DNA from 3 places in the Clostridium sp. HMP27 genome. Region 3 is predicted to be linked to each of the others. Evidence: riboswitches for the same ligand, from Rfam matches in the RefSeq annotation. Region 3 holds a riboswitch; each other region holds the start of a gene.
What was found. Region 3 has a riboswitch for lysine ahead of lysA (diaminopimelate decarboxylase). Riboswitches for the same ligand answer to the same signal wherever they lie in the genome.
Positions count from the first base shown of each region.

Region 1: another riboswitch for lysine. It lies ahead of DP68_RS11535 (Na+/H+ antiporter NhaC family protein); the one in region 3 lies ahead of lysA (diaminopimelate decarboxylase).
Region 2: another riboswitch for lysine. It lies ahead of DP68_RS12985 (FAD-dependent oxidoreductase); the one in region 3 lies ahead of lysA (diaminopimelate decarboxylase).

Region 1 covers NZ_JMFY01000020.1:10,343-17,461, forward strand. Annotated here, with positions in the region: gene argH (argininosuccinate lyase) at 109-1,428, shown strand; gene DP68_RS18965 (ferritin-like domain-containing protein) at 1,560-2,240, opposite strand; gene DP68_RS11530 (MFS transporter) at 2,379-3,602, opposite strand; lysine riboswitch at 3,775-3,949, shown strand; gene DP68_RS11535 (Na+/H+ antiporter NhaC family protein) at 4,100-5,848, shown strand; gene DP68_RS11540 (DUF378 domain-containing protein) at 5,903-6,109, opposite strand; gene DP68_RS11545 (hypothetical protein) at 6,315-6,665, shown strand; gene DP68_RS11550 (competence protein ComFB) at 6,744-7,013, opposite strand.
Region 2 covers NZ_JMFY01000026.1:34,814-41,932, forward strand. Annotated here, with positions in the region: gene DP68_RS12980 (hypothetical protein) at 1-407, opposite strand, end outside; gene DP68_RS12985 (FAD-dependent oxidoreductase) at 449-1,726, opposite strand; lysine riboswitch at 1,812-1,985, opposite strand; gene DP68_RS12990 (DUF47 domain-containing protein) at 2,256-2,879, shown strand; gene DP68_RS12995 (inorganic phosphate transporter) at 2,891-3,889, shown strand; gene DP68_RS13000 (helix-turn-helix domain-containing protein) at 3,968-4,303, opposite strand; gene DP68_RS13005 (NADH:flavin oxidoreductase) at 4,413-5,519, shown strand; gene DP68_RS13010 (nitroreductase family protein) at 5,541-6,041, shown strand; gene DP68_RS13015 (AzlC family ABC transporter permease) at 6,321-7,119, shown strand, end outside.
Region 3 covers NZ_JMFY01000012.1:74,813-81,931, reverse strand. Annotated here, with positions in the region: gene arsB (ACR3 family arsenite efflux transporter) at 1-285, opposite strand, end outside; gene DP68_RS05765 (arsenate reductase ArsC) at 330-740, opposite strand; gene DP68_RS05760 (metalloregulator ArsR/SmtB family transcription factor) at 779-1,150, opposite strand; gene trpS (tryptophan--tRNA ligase) at 1,306-2,316, opposite strand; gene DP68_RS05750 (desulfoferrodoxin) at 2,479-2,853, opposite strand; gene DP68_RS05745 (hypothetical protein) at 3,127-3,333, shown strand; gene lysA (diaminopimelate decarboxylase) at 3,393-4,688, opposite strand; lysine riboswitch at 4,807-4,974, opposite strand; gene DP68_RS05735 (M18 family aminopeptidase) at 5,094-6,395, opposite strand; gene DP68_RS05730 (cation diffusion facilitator family transporter) at 6,564-7,119, shown strand, end outside.

The DNA of each region.
Region 1 (7,119 bases), on a different contig from region 3:
TAGCTACTAGAGACTGAAATGTATTAGTATGTATAAAATTAGGAAGTTTGCATTGCAAGCTTCCTTTATTCTATAAAAATTACTGTAAAAGATGAAGGGAGTAAAAATATGAAGCTTTGGGGCGGAAGATTTGAAACGGAAGAAAGTAAACTTATGGAGGACTTTAATAGCTCACTAAGTTTTGATAAAAGATTATATAAAGAGGATATAACAGGAAGTATAGCACATGTAAAAATGCTTGCTAAGTGTGATATATTGACAGAAGAAGAAAGAGATAAAATTATAGAGGGGCTTAATTCAATACTTGTAGATATTGAAGAAGGTAAGCTTATAATAGAAGGCGACTATGAAGATATACATAGCTTTGTAGAAATGAATTTAACAAAGCGCATAGGAGAATTTGGGAAAAAGCTTCATACAGCAAGAAGTAGAAATGACCAGGTAGCGGTAGATTTAAGACTTTATAGCATAAAAAAGAGTAAGGAAGTAATAAAGTATATAGAATCTCTTCAACAAACTATTTTAAGAGTGGGTCAGGAAAATGAAGTTATAATGCCTGGATATACTCATCTTCAAAGAGCACAAGTAGTAACATTTAAATATCACATAATGACATATTACCAAATGCTTTCAAGGGATAAGAAAAGAATAGAAAATGCAATAGAAATAATGAACGAAAGCCCACTTGGATGCTGTGCATTAGCAGGAACAACTTATAGCACAGATAGAGAATTTACTGCAAAGGAATTAGGATTTAGTAAACCAGTTGATAACTTTATGGATGGAGTAAGTGACAGGGATTTTGTAGTAGAACTTACCGGTGCTTTTTCTATAATAATGATGCATTTAAGTAGATTAAGTGAAGAACTTATACTTTGGAGCAGTAAAGAATTTAACTTTATACAAATTAGTGATGAATTTTCCACAGGAAGTTCTATCATGCCTCAAAAGAAAAATCCTGATGCAGCAGAACTTATAAGAGGTAAAACTGGAAGAGTATACGGAAGCTTAGTTAGAATTTTAACTACAATGAAAGGAATTCCTCTTGCTTATAATAAAGATATGCAAGAAGATAAAGAAGGATTTTTTGATGCATTAGATACTGTACTTGCGTGCGTAAAAGTAATGGATGGAATGCTTGGAAGTTTAAAAGTTAAGAAAGAAAATACCGTAAAGGCTGTTAAAGCTGGGTTCTTAAATGCTACAGAAGCAGCAGATTACTTAGTAGGTAAGGGAATGGCATTTAGAGATGCTCATAAAGTAATAGGTGAAATAGTTCTTTACTGTGAAAAAGAAAATAGGGCTATAGAAGAGCTAACTCTTGATCAACTTAAAGGATTTAGCGAACTCTTTATAGAAGATGTTTATGATTTCATAGATTATGAAAATACATTAAAAAGAGGAACTAAAATGGAAATAATAAAATAGCTGTAATAATGTCGTTTAATAAACTTTCATGCATGATAATATTGAGAAGTTAATTAATCGCTAATCCCGGATTGCTATTGTTAAACTATTAAAGTTAATTAGTGATCGGGATTAGCGATTCTTTTTAAATTCTACCCTTTTGCACCTTTTAAATCTACAGGCTGAACTTCTGTAGTTTCAGGTGATACTCCCATATCTATAGGAGTAATAATCTTTCCGGCCTTACCCATGGTGTCATTTTGGGCTTCCTGCGTAGGAGCTTCGGCGACAGGGGCAGTTTCTGCAGGTTTAGTTTTAGTTTGAGTCTTTGTTTGTGGTGCAGGTTGTGTTTCAACAGCAGGAGACACAGCTGTAGGCTCGCAAACACATTCTTTATTTAACGTAAAAATATAATTATATTTTATGGCATGTTTTATTTCATCAGTAATTATTTCAAATAGCATATCTCTAAAGGTTCCAAGTGGAAGACATTTTTTAATATCTCTATATCTTTCTACGGCACTTAATTCTCCAAATAAAGCAACTCTAATACCATCTATATAGGATGCAGGTCTTTGAAAGGTTTTATCTTCAGAAGCTGTTATATCCTTATTAGTAAAGTATTTGTAAATTGCCCTAAACATTTTATTATGTTTAATTTCATCATTTCGTATACTTGTAATTATCATCTTTTCCTCATCTGTGGGAGCTGTACTTATAAGATAATTGTAAAATAACTCATCATTTTTCTCTCCTTGTACAGATTCCTTTATAATTTCTAAACATCTTTGAAGTGCAGGATTATCTAATGCAGGTTTTTTCTTAGAATCCATATCGTACAAAATGGTTTCCTCCTAAATAAATTAACTACAATATTATTTTATGCATTAGTCAAAAAACTGTACCAACCTATGGAAATAAGGAGGAAAATTTTAAGAGGTTATAAATAGATCACAAGCACTCAAAAGTAATTATATTATTTTTATTTTCAAAGATAAGAATAAATTAATAAGTGAAATAAAAGCTGCAACGATGAAAACATATTTATATCCCATAGCTGTCCATAACAATCCTCCTAGAAAGGGAATGGTCATAGCTATAACGTGATCAAAACTTGTTCCCGCAGATAAGGTAGGGGTTACATCATCAGGATCAACAGCTATCTTCTTTATATAAGTTGACCTGGCCATTTCTACAACACTTAGAGAGTTATCAATTACATAGCAGGCTGCAATAACAACAACTGCAATTCCTGTTGGAGCTACATCAGCAGCAAAGGAATAGCCAAGGCATATTACTATAAGAACTACTGCCTCTAAAGAGAGAACAAAGCGTTCACCTTTTATATCAATTGCATTTCCCACAATTGTTCTAGTAAGAATACTAACCATTGAAATTATTAATCCGAGTATTGCGAAAGTGGGTGGATCAAGGTGGTATACCTGAATAAGCACCCAAGGGGCAAAGGTCAAAAAGATCTGTTTTCTTGCCCCATTTACAAAGCTAAGGATATAGTATAAAGTATATTTTCTTCTAAACACAAATTTCACCTTTTTAACTGCAGGCTTTTTAGAAGTCATAAGTCCTAAAAATATAGCTGCAAAAATATAAAAAAAAGCGGCAATTATAAATGCAATTTTATAAGTAAGTCCAAGATATTTAAAGCCAAACCATACTATTGCATATCCTATAATTGTAGCAAATAAATTATAGGCACTATATCTGCCAAGTCTAGTGCCATAGCTTTCTTTTTCAGAAAGATTCATTCCAATACCTGCAGATAAAGGTAGAAAAATATGAGTTCCTAAACTTAATATCATCATCCATATAAGCATTGTTCCAAAAGTAGGAGAAAGTATACCTAATCCTACCATTCCTAATGATGCAAAGACCATGCCTACTATGGACATCCTTACGTCTCCAAGAAAGGATAGTACTCCTAAAACTACTACAATGAGTGCTCCAGGAAGTTCTCGTGGGAATTCTACTATACCTCTAGCTGAAGCTGATAAATTATATGAATCGCTTAAAAAGTTATTAAATACTGTAGAATTTATGCCACTAGCAATTCCAGTCAATATACCAACAATAAGAAATAATGAAAAATCCCTATCAGTTTTAAAGTTTATAAATATGTTATTAAGTCTATATAGGAGTTTTTTGTTATAGTTTTTAATTTCAACTTTCGAATCCATAAAATAATTCCTCCTCCATTTTTTGGGCATATTATTAAGTATATAATATGTAGAAATACAAATCAATTTCTAAAAGAGTAGTATATAAGGATATATTTACTAAGCTGAAATACTCAATTAGTATTGCATAATAATAAGGTGAATGCTATAATTTAATAAAAGTGAATATATGACGGACGATAGAGGTGCGATATTTAAGAGTATCTGTGTGGATATAAGCAATGGGAAACATAGTGAAAGGAAATATTGCCGAAGCGTATAGCTAAAGCTTTAAGGCTATATAGCTGGTTTTATTCATAATATGAGTAAAACTGTCACAAAGTAATTTGTGGAGAGCTATCATTCAAAGAGCATGCACTTTTAGTATTTAAGTGTATCGATGTCCTTGAGTGAAAAGTTTCAAGGGCTTTTTTGTTATGATGGACTCTCCTCCCAGAGTATTCACCTATTAATTAAATCTGAGGTTTAATTAATAAAAAATGAGGAGGAGAAAGATTATGAAAAAGAAAACTTTAATTTCAACACTTACCCTTTTATTTCTATTCGTATTAACTACTACAGTATTTGCAGCTGAACCAGATCCAGCACAAATTAATGCGGATAAATTTGGAATACTTACAATATTACCACCATTAGTTGCAATTATACTTGCCTTTGTTACTAAAAACGTAGTACTTTCCTTAACACTTGGAGTTCTTTCAGGAACATTCTTAATAAAGCTTTCAGGACATAGTATAGGATATGCAATATTTTATGGATTTCTAGATCTTATAAACAAAGTTAGGGATTCCTTAGCAGATCCGTGGAATGCAGGAATAATTTTACAATGTATGTCTATAGGTGGACTTATAGCAATAGTTTCAAAAATGGGTGGAGCAAAAGCAGTAGCAGAATCTCTTGCCAAAAAAGCAAAGACCCCAGTAAGTGCACAGATTATAACTTGGCTTTTAGGTATATTTGTGTTTTTTGATGACTATGCAAATTCACTTATAGTTGGACCTATAATGAGACCAGTTACAGATAAAATGAAAATTTCAAGAGAAAAACTTTCATTTATAGTAGATGCTACAGCAGCACCAATTGCAGGTATTGCTTTAATATCTACATGGATAGGATATGAAGTAAGTTTAATAAAGGATGGATATTCTCAAATAGGACAAAGTGTAAATGCATATGGAGTATTTTTAGAAACAATTCCATATAGATTTTATAATATATTAATACTAATATTTATAGTAGTAACAGCAGTTACTTTAAGAGAATTTGGACCAATGCTTAAAGCGGAAAGAAGAGCAAGATATGAAGGTAAATTATTATCAGATACAGCAAAACCTATGGTATCTTCAGAAGCTACAGGACTTGAGCCAAGAGAAGGAATTAAATTAAGTATTTGGAATGCCATAATTCCTATAGGCGTACTTTTAATAGGAGCCTTTGGAGGGTTTTATTTAGATGGATACAATACAATAATGGGTGGAGAAGATGAGGCTGTAAAAGCTATAGTAGCTTCAGCACCAGCATCTTTTGCAGCTATAAGAGAAACATTTAGTGCATCTGATGCCAGCATTGTTTTATTCCAAGCAGGAGTGCTTGCAAGTATCGTTGCTATGGCAATGGGGATATCAAAGAAGATATTTACATTAGGCGAAGCTATTGATACTTGGGTAGAAGGAATGAAATCATTAGTTATAACAGGAGTAATACTTTTACTTGCATGGTCTTTAAGTGGAGTTATAAAGGAACTTGGAACAGCTAAATTCCTAGTTGCTATATTATCAGACACATTACCAAAGTTCTTACTTCCAACTATAATATTTATAATGGGATCTATAATATCTTTTGCAACTGGAACTTCTTATGGAACCATGGGAATACTTATGCCACTTACAATACCATTAGCAAATGGTATTGCACCAGGGGACGCTCAATATATCATATTGAGTACCAGTGCAGTTTTAACAGGAGCTATATTTGGAGATCATTGTTCACCAATATCTGATACAACAATATTATCTTCTATGGGTTCAGCTTGTGATCATCTTGATCATGTTAGAACACAAATGTGGTATTCTTTATCAATTGGAGTAATAACAATAGTTTTTGGATATATTCCAGCAGGGTTTGGACTTCCAATAGTTGTAGTACTTCCATTAGGTTTAGTAGCAACTATACTTACGGTTTATATACTTGGAAAGCCGATTGAAAATAAAGAAGTAGAAAAAGCGTTCAAGAAAAGAGCAGTATAAGAAATGTAATAAATTTAAAAGTGCATTTTCAAAATTTGAAAATGCACTTTTGCTTTATCTAGGTTCTCTTTCATTATTTCTTCCAAAGAAAGATATTGCATATAATCCTGCTATGCCAACAAGAGAGTAAATTACTCTACTGAATGTGGTCATACTCCCGAATAATGCTGAAACTAGATTAAAGTCAAAGAAACCTATTAATCCCCAATTTATAGCTCCTATTACTACTAATATAAGTGCAATAACATCTAATCCCCTCATAATTACATCTCCTTTATAAGTAATTTTATCACATCTATATCTTTTCCAAATTCACTAACTTTATACTAAAGATTTTACTATTAATATTTAAAGTATAGCAGCATATAGTTAAGTATAATAACTTTTTAAAATTATTGTTGATATATTTGAAAAAATATACAATAATATATATAATAGTTGATTTAATATGAGAGGGGGTCATCAGATGTCAGGTAATTTAGGATATATATTAAGACTTGTGCTTTTTTCCTTTGTAGTAATTGTAATATATAATGTTTTAAAAATTTATGTACTACAAAAATTTAAGCCAAATAAGTGGTTAATATTTGGCTTAGCCATAGCAGCGTTAACAGGTCCATCTATCATAAGACCTGGTTTCAATACTACTATATGGGGATTAATTCCTTCAGGTATATTTGTAATATTATTTTTATGGTTTTTTGATTTATTTAATGAAGAAAGATATACAAGTAAAGGTCAAAAAAATAATATAAAGATAAAGCCTAAAGCAAAACCTAATAGGATAAAGGATAAGGAAAATAAAGATAACAAGTAGATAAAAATAGAGAAAAATGCAGTAAATAGCATTCTTTCTCTATTTTTTTATTGACAGATAGTTAACTTTTATTAGTTACTAATTTTGAAAATGTCTTGGATTTATAGATACAATTTCAATTGAGTTCATAAGTTCTTTTATTACATCAGTAGTAAATTGAGTTCTCAAATCATTTACCTTCGCATATACCAATCCTGTTTCAGTAGCTACATATAAAGGCTTTAAGTTATTTAAGGCTATAGCCTTTATATCCTCAACACATCGTGGACATGTACATATATCAGAATACTGGTCAAGAACATGAGGCAACAATTCATCAACTACAATCTCTATATAATTTTTAAGCATAATTAAATCCCCCCTTTAATATGCTTGCATCGTATTATTTCATTATTAATAATATTCATAAGTAGTTTTTATAAGTACTAAGAGACGATTTATTTATAAACAAGCC
Region 2 (7,119 bases), on a different contig from region 3:
GCTGGAAGCATTATCGCACCAACCAGCGCCACAGCAGGTGAAGGCCATATAATTAAAGAAACAACTGTCATTACAACACCTAAACTCCAAAAGGCAACATTTTTATTTATCATGAGTTTTTTTATAGGACTCATCATAAGTTCATCTGCCCCTATATCGCGAAGAGCCCTAGACATTGCAACAACGAGAGATATAATAGTGATTATGCTCCAAAATTCTTTTCCCGAAGCTATAAGAGAATTAAATATAACTTGTACAGCCTTAACGATGCTTCCAGAAGAAACATATCCTATTATAAATAGCCCTATTATGCAAGGAAGTACTGTATCTTTCTTAAAACCCATGGTTATGATGATTACCAAAACCATAGCAATATAAATATAATGAAGTAGCCCCAATGAAATCATAATTAATTATTCCTCCGATTTATGATTATTTGCACGATTTATTAGCATAACTTAGCAGCAAATATATTTTTAACGCCGCATTCTTCAACTCTTTTAGCTATTTCAGCGGAATCTGTTATATATATACCAAGTTCTTTCATTCTTTCAAAGTACACTGATCCTGAGAATGTATATTTCTTTGACATTCCTTCAGGTGTAGACATTTTTTCTTTAACATAGGAAATAGCATTCCCAGTAGCAAGACAATCAGGTAGTTCAAGCAATTCCATTCCTAAGGAATGTCTTACACTATTAAGGCCTGCAAGAGTTCCGGTTACAATTGCTTCAGTATGTCCAACTAAAAGACCTGCTTTTTCACCAGCGCAGAATAAATTTTCTGCTCCTTCAACCTTTAGATAATTATCTCTTGGAGCCATTGCAAAGTATCTCATAGAGTTGCCTTTTCCACCAGTATAAGGATCTTCATATCTGGCATCTTCAAAACCAGGTATCTTTCTTAATGTTTCAAGATCATAATATGGTGTCATAAGCTTTGCATGACCAGTATCTAAAAGTATTATGTTGTCTTTAAATTGAGGAAGGGCATATTGCTGACAAGCCTTAACATCAAGGTGATCTTCAATAAGCTCCTTAGGAAGAGGGATAACTGCTACGCCTTCTTCATTAAGGGTCTTTTGAATTTCTTCTGAAAGTGATTCTTTATAAAGTTTACAAGAACCGCTCATAGCTCCGATGGATCCATCAGCTTTTTTACCCATAGATTCTTTTATATTAGCAAGCCCTGTGATACTTACTCTTCCACCAAAGCTTGGACAACGTAATATACACATTGCACATCCATTACCATACTTTGAGCAGTTATTCATTGGTCCTGCTGTACCAGTTGTATCGATAAATACATCGGCTTCAAATACATTACCATTTCCATCTTGAACATCTAATATGCGTTCATGAGCAATGTGAAGCTTAGTTATTCTTGCTTTAAATACTACCTTTATACCTAGGTTTATCATATGTCTTAAAACTTCCCCATGAGTTTTGGCAATATCATAAAGATTTGCATGTTTGTGACCAGGGAATTCTATATTAGTATGCCTTGAGCATTTATCACATATTTCAAATAAATCGCCACCGCCCATAGCTATAATTTCTTCTGTAGCAGTATATCTACCATTGTTTCTCATAATACCGCCAACAAGTCCTGTGCCAAGAAGCATATCTGTTCTTTCTAAAACTGTTACCTCTGCACCTGCTTTTCTTGCACTAATGGCTGCTGCACAACCAGCCCATCCGCCTCCAACTACAACAATTTTTTTCATAATTTCCTCCTTAAATAATGCTAAAAATAAAAAAGGCAATTGGATAACCAACCGCCTTGTTCGACAAAAAAACAATATACACTCACAAAACGATAGCTCTCCACCAAATAGGTGACAGTCCACGTACTGTTAATACGTAAACCAGGTATGAATTTAAGAGAAAATTCACCCTTCGGGGCCATCCCCTTTCAATAAGAATCAACGATATCTCTTATACCTCATCTTATTTACTCTTGTCAGGCCCACCTCTATCTACTCGTATTAAATTGTGATAATTATAACATGGGGTGGATAAACATGCAATATATTTTTGGAGTTAGACCCCTGGTTAAAATTGGAATTGATAAGTAGCTAGAAAGATAAGTGGTGCTATCAGCCTTGGAAATAGTAAAGAAATTTCGATAAAATATGAATAGGGTGTTAATTTAATGTTACATGTTTGTTATTTTGATGTTTAAAAATGCGACAAAAAGTGATAAAATACTTATGGTCTATTATTTTATATAGTACAGGGAAGGGAGAAATAATCATGAATTTCAACAAAGGAAAGAAAGATAAACTATTTTCAATGCTTTTAGACAGTTCTGCCAACTTAAAAGAGGGAGGACAATATTTTGTTGATTTTAAGATAAAGGAAGAAAGGCATTTGGATGAATTTCAAAAGCAAATGAAAGACTATGAACATAAGGGTGATAACATAGTTGATGAAATAATAAAGGAGTTAAACAATAGCTTTATTACTCCAATTGAGCGTGAAGATGCTTTGGAACTTGCAGTTCACATGGATAAAGTTCTTGATGGTCTTGAGCATTGTGCAGCTCGCTTTTATATGTTTAACATATATCAAATACACGATTATATGATTGAATTTAGTGAGCTATTAAACAAATGCATAATTGAAATACATAACGCTGTAGAATTGCTTTCACACAAAAAGCTTACAGAAATTAGACAACATTCAGTTAAAATAAAAGAATTTGAACACAAATGTGATATTCTTGAAAGAAAGGCAATAAAAGAGCTTTTCGAAAAAGAAAAGGATGCAATTAAACTCATTCAATATAAGGAGATATATGAACTTCTTGAAAATACTGCGGATGAATGCAAAAAGGTTAGTAAAGCCCTTGAGACAGTAGTAATGAAGAATGCGTAAGGAGAAATAAGATGAGTACAGCATATATTATAATCGGTTTAACCGTTGTTCTTGCATTAGCTTTTGACTTTATTAATGGTTTTCATGATACTGCAAATGCAATTGCAACAGCTGTATCCACAAAGGCATTAAGTCCAAGACGTGCAATTATAATGGCATCATTAATGAATTTTATAGGAGCTATAGCTTTCACTGGAGTTGCAAAAACCATTGCAAAGGATATAGTAAACTTGGACTCTATAGCAAACGGATCGGTAGTTATACTTGCGGCACTTGTTTCTGCCATAGCTTGGAATCTTATTACATGGTATTTTGGAATACCAAGTAGTTCATCCCACGCACTTATAGGCTCAATTGCAGGTGCAGCTATAGCAGCAGCAGGGGTAAGCTCTATAAACTTTAAAGGATTTACATCAATAATTAAGTCGCTTTTAGTATCACCAATACTTGCTTTCTTAGTAGGTTACATTGTGTTTACTATTTTTAAGAACGTATTTAAAAACCTAAATCTTTCTAGAACTAATATAGGATTTAGAAGGGTTCAGGCCATTACAGCAGCAATTCAGGCTTTTGCTCATGGTACAAATGATGCTCAAAAATCTATGGGAATAATAACAATGGCACTTGTAAGCAACAATTTGATAAAATCTGGAGATATTCCACTTTGGGTACAGTTAGCCTGTGCCACAGCAATGGCACTGGGTACTTCCGTTGGAGGGTGGAGAATAATTAAAACCGTTGGAACACAAATTATGAAAATAAAACCTGTTAACGGTGTAGCAGCAGATTTGTCATCAGCTTTAGTAATATTTGGAGCATCTAAAATTGGTCTTCCAGTTAGTACAACCCATGTTATATCATCTTCCATAATGGGAGTAGGTACATCCTACAGAGTAAGAGCAGTAAAATGGGATACAGGAAAAAGAATGATAATAACCTGGTTTATTACACTTCCAATATCAGCGGCATTAGCTGCAGTTATATATATGATAATGAGTATGTTTTTATAGTGCCACCCACATGGCAAGTGGCAAGTGGAAGTAGGAAAGCATCTGCAATACTGCAGGTGCTTATTTTAGTTAGGTACACTAATTTTCTTCAATATGGTCATGTCCCCAAATACAAAGTGATTGCATAACAGGCATAAGGGATAGGCCCTTTTCTGACAAACTATATTCCACCTTTGGAGGAACTTGAGGATATTCCTTGCGAATAATTAATCCATCTGCCTCTAATTCCTTTAACTGATTGCTTAACATTTTATGTGTAATATTACCCAAAGCTTTTTTTAATTGGCCATATCTCAAAACATTTGATTTCCATAACCAAAATAAAATATGCATTTTCCACTTGCCATCGATTAATGACATGGCGTATGAAAATGGCTTAATATCTACAATATTATTACTATTATTATTAATCATTTAATACTCTCCTTTTAGATAGTATCTACCCCAAAAGTGCATACTTTCTTTTTGTTTTGCTTGATTATACAATAGGGACATAAAAAATACAACATGGAGAGGTAATGATATGAAAAACTTATTTGAATATACAACTATTAAAAATATGAAATTAAAAAATAGATTTTTTAAAGCAGCTGTATGGGAAGAACTTGCTACAGAAGATGGACATATGACAGAAGAATTATTTAAAGTTTATGAGGAAATTGCTAAGGGTGGAGTAGGTACAATATTTACGGGATATGCCTATGTTGAAAAGAATGAACAGCCCAATCCACGCATGATGGGCATTTATGATGATAGTTTTATTCCTGAATATAAAAAACTCACAAATATGGCTCATAGCTACCAAGCTAATATTATTATGCAAATTGTATATGGAGGTTCAATGACTCATCTAGTACCACCAAGTCCTGTTATTTGGGGACCTTCTGCTATTAAAAATGAACTAACTGGGATTGTACCAGTAGAGATGAGTAAAGAGGATATTGCCTATTTGATTAAGTCTTATGGAAAGGCAGCGGCAAGAGTTAAGCAGGCAGGTTTTGATGGTGTAGAGCTTCATGCAGCACATGGGTATTTGCTTAGTCAATTTTTATGTCCGCATTACAATACTCGTACAGATGAATATGGTGGAAGTATTGAAAATCGTGCTAGAATCATTCTTGAAATCTATGATGAAATTAGAAAGACAGTAGGAGATGATTTTCCCGTATTTATAAAAATTAATTCTGAGGACTTTATAGAGGATGGATTGACTAATGAAGAAAGCATTATTGTATCTAAGATGCTTGAAGAGGCAGGAATTGGTGGAATTGAGGTTAGCGGGGGTAATGAATCAGCACCAGGTGTTCTTGAAAACAACTTAGGACCAGCAAGGATAAAAGTAGTGCTTTCAAAAGACAGGGAGTCTTATTTTAGAGAACATGCAATGCGACTTACACAAGCCGTGTCTATTCCAATTATTCTCACTGGTGGAAACAGACATATGGAAGTCATGGATGAGATTCTAGGAAGCACTAGTATAGCTTACTTTGCTTTAGGTCGCCCACTAATTAGTGAACCTGATTTGATAAATATATGGGTAAAGGGCGATTACAAAGTGCCTAAATGTGTATCATGCAATCAATGTTATAAACTTTATGGTAAAAGATGTGTTTTAAATCAGAAAAAATAATTAAGATGAGGTGTTAATGTTATGGAAATAATAAATATTAGAAGAAGTACTAGAACATACAAGGAAATAAAAGTAGAAAACGAAAAGATAAGAAAACTTTTAAGAGCAGCTATGCAAGCGCCTTCTGCGTTCAATCAACAAGCATGGGAATTTATAGTTGTTGAAAATAAGGAGACATTAAAAAAGCTTTCAGGGATGAGTGAGTATTCAAAATCTATTGAAAAGTCACCTGTAACAATTATTGTCTTAGGTAACAAAGATAAGATGACAGTACCAGAATGCTGGCAGCAAGATTTGGGAGCAGCCACCGAAAATCTTTTGCTTGAAGCAGTGGAACTTGATTTAGGTGGAGTATGGATGGCGGTTGCACCATTTGAAGATAGGATGAATTATATTAGAGAAATATTTAATCTACCAGAAAACATTATTCCGTACTCAGTTATTCCAGTGGGATATCCAGAGGAAGAAAATAAATTTATAGATAGATATGATGATAACAAAGTTCATTATGAAACATGGTAAACTTAATAAATGGTCTTATGAAGATTTAATCTTGAGATATAGATTCTTCATACAGATATAAAACTTCTTTTAAGAAGATATATTAAGGTAATTAAAAAGAATTAGTTATTATACAATCACTCATATTGGGACAGTTTTCAACTTTCAGCATAAAATGCATGAATAGTTGTTAGCTGTCCCTTTTAGATTCCCAGTCATTGTCAACCACACATAAAACTGCTAAAATGGTTTTAAAATAAGTGGATGAGGTATAATTATTTCTAGTGATTATGACAATAAATGAATTATTGTATGTACAAGCTAAAAGGGGCATTAGCAAGAAAAGAGTTAGAAATAAATTTAAGACAAGAAGGTGAAGTTTTGAACAATTTATACACGCAGACAGAAGATGAAATTATTTATGATAAAAAGGGAAGTATATATGAATTCCGTAAAGGAATTAGTCAGGGTATACCTATTGCAGTAGGATACATTCCTGTATCATTTACATTTGGAATGATGGCGGTTAATGGTGGAATGCCTATTTGGATTGCTATTTTAATATCATTAACAAATCTCACATCAGCTGGGCAATTTGCAGGAACAGCTTTAATAATAGCTAATGCCTCAATTTTTGAAATTACATTAACCACATTTGTAATAAACATTAGATATATGCTAATGTCATTATCACTTTCTCAGAAGATAATATCTCAGATGCCATTACTCCAAAGATGTATTATGGCTTTTGGTATAACAGATGAAACTTTTACAGTGGCTTCTTTAGAAAAAGAAGAAATTAGCTTTCCATATATGATGGGGCTTATTACATGTCCTTACTTTGGATGGGCAATAGGTACAGTACTAGGAGCGGTAACAACTTCCATGCTGCCTAAATCTCTACAAAGTTCTCTGGGAATAGCATTATATGCAATGTTTTTAGCACTTATCGTTCCAGCGGCAAAAAAATCAAAATCAGCTTTAGTGGTTATAATTGTAGCAATTTTTATAAGCTCATTATTTAAATGGGTGCCATACATAAATAAAATATCTGGAGGATGGAGTATTATTATTGCTACTATTATAGCAGCAACTGCAG
Region 3 (7,119 bases):
AAGCCAGTTAGTAACGCAAGTTACTATTAATCCTTTTGGTTTCTTTGTTGCATTTACGATACTTGAAAAATCAATTTTAAGCATCATAGGATATATCATAAGCCATATTAATATAGCCGTTGGTATAGATACATTATAATATTCAAATTTATTAAGGGTATTTGGTATAATTGGCATGAATTTACCAATAAGTATTCCTACAACAATGCACAACGCTACCCAAATAGTAAGATATCTTTCAAATACTCCAAGGGCCTTACCGCCTTCTTTATTTTCAGTAGTCATTTAAAATCCTCCTTTTACCACTCCAGTGGTGCGATTTTTACCAATTATAACTTAATCTCATTGTTTTCAATCCTTCTTGCTAAATCTTTTATTTTCTCTTCAATAGTTCTTGCAGTTTTTATAAATTCTTCATCACTCTTACCTGATGGGTCATCTAGTCCCCAATCCTCTACGTGTTTTGCTGGTAAATACGGACAAACCACATTACATCCCATCTTTATAACAATATCTACCGCTGGTATATCATCTAATAGCTTAGATTTTTGCGTTTCATTCATATCTACATTATATAAATCTTTTATGATTCTTACTGCATCCTGATTTATTTGTGGTCTAAGCTCTGTCCCTGCTGAGTAGGACTCAAATATATCAATTGCAAATAACTTTCCTAGCGCCTCTGCCATTTGTGATCTACAAGAATTGTGTACACATATAAATGCTACCTTTGCTTTCATAAAATCATCCTCCGTATTGTAATATTATTTATTTCAAGTTAATTATTAAAGCAAACCTTACCTTCTTTTAAGTCATCGCAACTTAAGTTACTTTCTCTATATTTCATTAACCTTTCATAATCTATTCTGCACTGATTTAACTTGATAGCATGCTTTTCAATTATCTGTTTTAAAAAAGGAAACTCTTTAATTGTATCTTCATTTATTTTGTAATAAACATACTTAGCTACCTTGTAATAATCTAGAATTTTTGCATTTGTTAATTTGTTTAGATGTCTCGATGCATTAGACTGGTTTATATCAAGTAAAACCTCTATTTCACAAACACATAAATCTCCTTCTTTGAGTATATTAAGTATTCTCATACGTGTTTCATCAGATAATGCTTTCATCACCTGTATTAAATCCAACTTTCTCACTCCTTATATTATCATATTCGTTTATAATCATATGATATACAAAAACTATGTATTTTGCAACCCCTTTAAATAAATAAAGTGCATGCTTAATAAAAACGAGCATACACTTTTATACATTATATAATTTTCTACTAATAGCATTTTTATTATCTTGATACTGGTATAAATCCTATCTTCTTTTGCATCTTTCTAAGGGTTTTATTTGCTACGTAGCTTGCCTTTTCTGCTCCCTTTTTATAAATACTTTCTAAGTATTCCTTATTTGCTACCAAATCTTTTACTTTTTTCTGTATTGGCTCAAGTTCCATAACTATTGCTTCTGCTACGTCCTTTTTAAACTGAGCATAACCCTGGCCTTCATATTCCTTTTCTATTTCTTCCATAGTTTTTCCCTTAATTACACTTAAAATAGTCATTAAGTTCTTAACTCCTGGCTGCTCATCGTTATATTTAACTACCCCTAAGCTGTCAGTTACTGCTCTAGATACCTTTTTTCTTATTACTTCTGGTGGGTCCATTATAAGTATATATGAATTAGGATTATCAGAGGACTTAGACATCTTTTTAGTTGGCTCTTGAAGATCCATAATCTTAGCTCCTGCCTCAGGTATATATGGTTCTGGTATTTTAAAAGTTTCACTGTATGTATTATTAAATCTTTCCGCAACATCACGAGTTAACTCTAAGTGCTGCTTTTGGTCCACTCCCACCGGCACTAAATCTGCTTGATATAAAAGTATATCTGCTACCATAAGCACTGGATAATTAAAAAGACCTGCAGAAATATTATTTCCATATCTTTGAGACTTATCTTTAAATTGTGTCATTCTTGATAATTCACCCATATAGGTATTACAGTTTAAAAGCCATGCTGCTTCTGCATGAGCTGGTACATGGGATTGTATGAATAAAGTATTCTTTTCTGGATCTATCCCCGCTGCAATGTATATAGATAAAACTTCTAAAGTTCTTCTTCTTAAATCCTTTGGTTCTTGTTTTACTGTTATAGCATGCATATCAACTATGCAATAGTAACAATCATATTGGTCTTGAAGCTTTACCCAGTTTTTTAACGCTCCTAGGTAATTTCCTAAAGTTAATTCACCAGAAGGCTGTATTCCACTAAATATAACTTTCTTTTGTTCTGTCTGCTCCATTGTAAATTCCTCCATTTTATAATCTTCTCATTTACGATAATATGTTACATTTATATGTTATTCCTTAATATACTATTATAAAACTAAAATCCCTATATAACAATTATTTTGTTATATAGGGATTATTATATACCTTAATTATTTTTATTAATCATCAATAAACTATTTTTTCCATAAACCATGCAAATTGCAATATTCCCTAGCTGCAATTATTTCTTCATCAACTTTAAAGATAGCTTCTGGCTTTTCGCCTACTTTTAAATACTTTCTATAAACTTTATCAACTGTTAGAACTTCTATCCATTCTATATGATGTTCTTCTAGCATAGGATGCTCAACTTCTCCTATCTTTACTAAAACGCCACCTTCGATCTTTTCTATTACAGGAACATGTTTTTCCTTTGCAGCATCTACTGTATTTTCCTTAAGATGTATCATTTCTTTACCGCAGCATACTAAAGTACCTACTGATTCATGTACCACTTCAACTATATTCCCACAAATTCCACATTTATAAATTTCATTTAACTTAGTCATTTTATAATCCTCCCTATTAATAATAATTATTACCCTATTATTATTATTCTATAAAGCATCATTTTATCCTTCTTAATTAAAATATTTATTTATTTAACTTTTTTTATACTTTATGAACATATTATGAATATACCAATTTAATATACCTCCAAAATTAAAACATATACTTAAAATAAAAGTAATTTTTTTTAATAGCTGTGGAATACTAATCTTGAGGATAATATATTTTCCTCTATTTAAATTCTCCAAACTAATTTATAAGGAGGGATTTCCATGACAGAAAAGAATAGTGGATATCTCGCAATGGACAGGGACTATTTAGAAGCTCCACAAAAGATAGTTAAATCATATTCTAAAACTGATTATACAAAATTGCCGGACAATGTACGAGACCCAATTGTGGCAAATAATATAGCCACCTGGGAATTTGACAACACCTCTCAAGAATTAGCTGCCGACAGCGACTTATTCTTACAGTAAAAAAGTGTAAGGAGAAATTTCTCCTTACACTTCAATTTTTTAAATACTAAAACTAATATTTAAAACATTTCATTTCCAATTAAGTCCTCATAGCTTTGTCTTTTACACACAAGTCTTGCTTCTCCATCTTTTACAAATACAACAGCTGCTTTAGGTATCTTATTATAGTTACTGCTCATGGAATATCCATATGCACCAGTTGTAAACATTGCTAAAACATCTCCACTTTCAGAGTCTGCTATATTTGTATCATTTATAAGTATATCTCCAGACTCACAACACTTACCCGCTATAGTTACAAAGTCATTTTTTTCATTTTCCATTCTATTTGCAACAACACACTCATATTTAGCATTATATAACGCAGGTCTTATATTATCTCCCATTCCTCCATCTACTGATATATATTTCCTTACTCCTTGAATATTTTTTGTAGATCCTATAGTGTAAAGAGTTATCCCTGCATTTCCCACTATAGATCTTCCAGGTTCTATAGTAAGCATTGGAAGCTTTATCCCTAATCTCTTATGAGCTTCATCTGCTTTATTTATTATAGTTTCACAGTATTCCTTAGTACTTCTTGGTTCATCTTCTTCTGTATAATAAATTCCAAACCCACCACCTAGGTCTAGCTCTTCAATTTCATAGTTAAATTCATCTTTTATAGTTTTTATAAATCCCATCATTATTTCTACTTCATCTTCATATGGTGATAAGTCAAAAATCTGAGAACCAATGTGGCAGTGTAACCCTGCAAGTTCAATACCAGGGAGATCTAACGCCATGTTAACTCCTTTTAAGGCATCTTCATTTGATAAAGTAAATCCAAATTTAGAGTCTATCTGACCGGTTTTTATATAATCGTGAGTATGCGCTTCTATCCCTGGAGTTATTCTTAATAGTACCTTTTGAACTTTATTTTTTCTTGTTGCAATTTTATTTATTTGTTCTAGTTCATAAAAATTATCTACTACAAATCTTGAAACTCCATAATCTATTCCCATTTCTACTTCTTCTAGAGTCTTATTGTTTCCATGAAAATAAATTTTATCTGCTGGAAAGTTTGCCTTCATAGCAGTGTATAGCTCTCCGCCAGATACTACATCTAAACAAAGACCTTCTTCTTCAATTAACTTACACATAGCTAAAGTCAAAAATGCCTTTCCCGCATATGCAACCCTATTGTTTGACTCATTTACTTTAAAATACTTGTAATAATCTTTGCATGTGTTTCTCATAAGCCCCTCATCAAAAACATACAAAGGAGTTCCGTATTTTTCGGCAAGCTCAACAGTGCTTATTCCACCTATATAAAGTGTATTTTCTCTTATTTCCATGCTTCCAAATAAATTCATAATGTTGCCCCCTAAACTTTTATTGTGTTTGAGTTATTTCTTAAAATCAAATAAATCTTACAAAAAAACAAGCAGCTAAGGTTATACCTATAGCTGCTTTTTAGCTTCTATTGTATGTAACCTCTGTAGCTCTCCACCATTATAGTGACAACTTTGCATATATTTTATACAAAGCCAGAAGATAACTTCCTACATTATTCTTCTTCGGCTATAATTCCTTTCTTTATTCCTCATCGCGCGGCCGCTAAGAATAAATACTATTAATTACAGCACCTCTACCCCAGGTATATTTATTTTTTCTTTTTAGTTTATCACATTAGAGTTTTAAAATCAACATAAACTTCAGAACTATCTCAAATGAATTGATGCATGCTGCTTTATAATATAATCCATAATCTCTATATGTTATATAGAATAAAATCCTTCAAAGCTTTTACATATATAGTAATGATCATCTACTCCGCCAAGCTCTCTTATAGAATGCATTGCAAGTATTGGAGTCCCTATATCTACAGATGGAATATTCACATGAGACCAAGATATAGGTCCTATAGTTGAACCTCCTCTTGAGTCAGACCTATTTACAAATTTTTGAACAGGAACACTTTGTTCTTTACATATCCCTTCATAAACAGCTGAACTATAAGCATCTGTAGTATAACTGAAGTTAGCATTTATTTTAATTACAGGTCCCTTATTTATTATAGGTCTATTAGTAGGGTCTGTTTTTTCTTCCCAGTTAGGGTGTACCGCATGAGCTAAATCTGAAGATATTATGAAGGAGTTTGCCAAAGTTCTAAAATATGCTTCCTTCCCACTTTGCTCCTTTTCTACTATTCTTTCTAAAATACTTGATAAGAATATAGAATCTGCTCCTTGTTTTGTAGTACTTCCTATTTCCTCATTATCAAAGCACACTAAAACATTTGTTGCGATCGATGGCTTTGAATTTATAAGGGCTTCTAGAGCTGCATGCACCATAGCCAAATCATCTAATCTTCCACTGGATATAAACTCATCATTTACTCCCATTATACAGCCCTTTTCATATTCATATAAAAACAAATCAAAATCTAGTATCCCACTTTTATCTATATTCAATTCCTTTGCTATAATGTTTAGCAAGAAATCTTCCTTCGAAAGCTTATCATTAATCATTCCAACCAAAGGTAATGTATGCTTTTGGGCATTTATTTCAAATCCCTTATTTACCTCTCTGTTCATATGTATAGCTATGTTAGGAATTATAAGTATTGGCTTTTTTATATTTACCAATTTACAATTTGGTTTCAAAGGATTATTGGATTTTAAAATAACTCTTCCTGCTATAGACAATGGTCTATCCATCCAAGTATTTAAGATTGGTCCCCCATAAACCTCCGTATTTAACTTTAAATAATTCCCCTCTGATGTCATTTCAGCATGAGGTTTAACTCTGAAGGTTGGAGAATCTGTATGTGCTCCTACTATTCTAAATCCATTTTCTACAATACTTTCTCTTCCTACAACAAATGCTGTTATTGCTGAATTATTTTTTATTACATAATACTTTTCTTCAGCTTTTAAATTCCACTGCTCTGTTTCTTTAAGTTCATTAAATCCATTTTCATCTAGAATGCTCTTCACAGTTTCTACAGCATGAAATGCCGTTGGGCTTTTATATATAAAGTCTATCAAATCCTTAGCTAATGTAACTTTATTCTCCATCCACAATCAACCTTTCTTTCACTTTAATTGAAAATTTAATAAATTTAGCATAACATAATTATGTTCTTCTTTCAAATAATAGATAATAGTTAATTGGTAATTGTTAATTGGTAATTGTTAGTGGTATAATCTATAATTGTATTTAATTAAAGTTACGAGGTGTTTAGAATGGTTTCTCAATTATTAGTTAAGCGTTTTATAAAAGACTCTGAAAATATTGAAAATGAAAAAGTTAGAAACTCCTATGGATTTTTAGGAAGCATTATTGGAATAGTAGTTAATGCTATACTTTTTGGAGTAAAACTTGCAGTTGGAATTGTATCTGGAAGTATATCAGTTACCGCAGATGCCTTTAACAATCTTTCAGATACCACTTCTTCTATAATAACTATGCTTGGATTTAAGCTGGCTTCTAAACCTGCAGATGAAGAGCATCCCTTTGGTCATGGGAGAATAGAGTACTTATCTGGACTTATAGTATCCTTTATGGTTCTCTTAGTAGGATTTGAATTTGTAAAGTCTTCCTATTCAAGAATTATTAATCCTACTCCTGTAAAATTTGAAATCATCCCATTTATCCTTATTGTTTTATCTGTATTTACAAAAGTATGGCTTAGCAGATTTAATAAATATATCGGTAAAACTATAAATTCCTCAGCTCTTCAAGCTTCCTCTATGGATGCATTGGGAGATGTTTTTACCTCAAGCTGTGTAGCATTGTCAT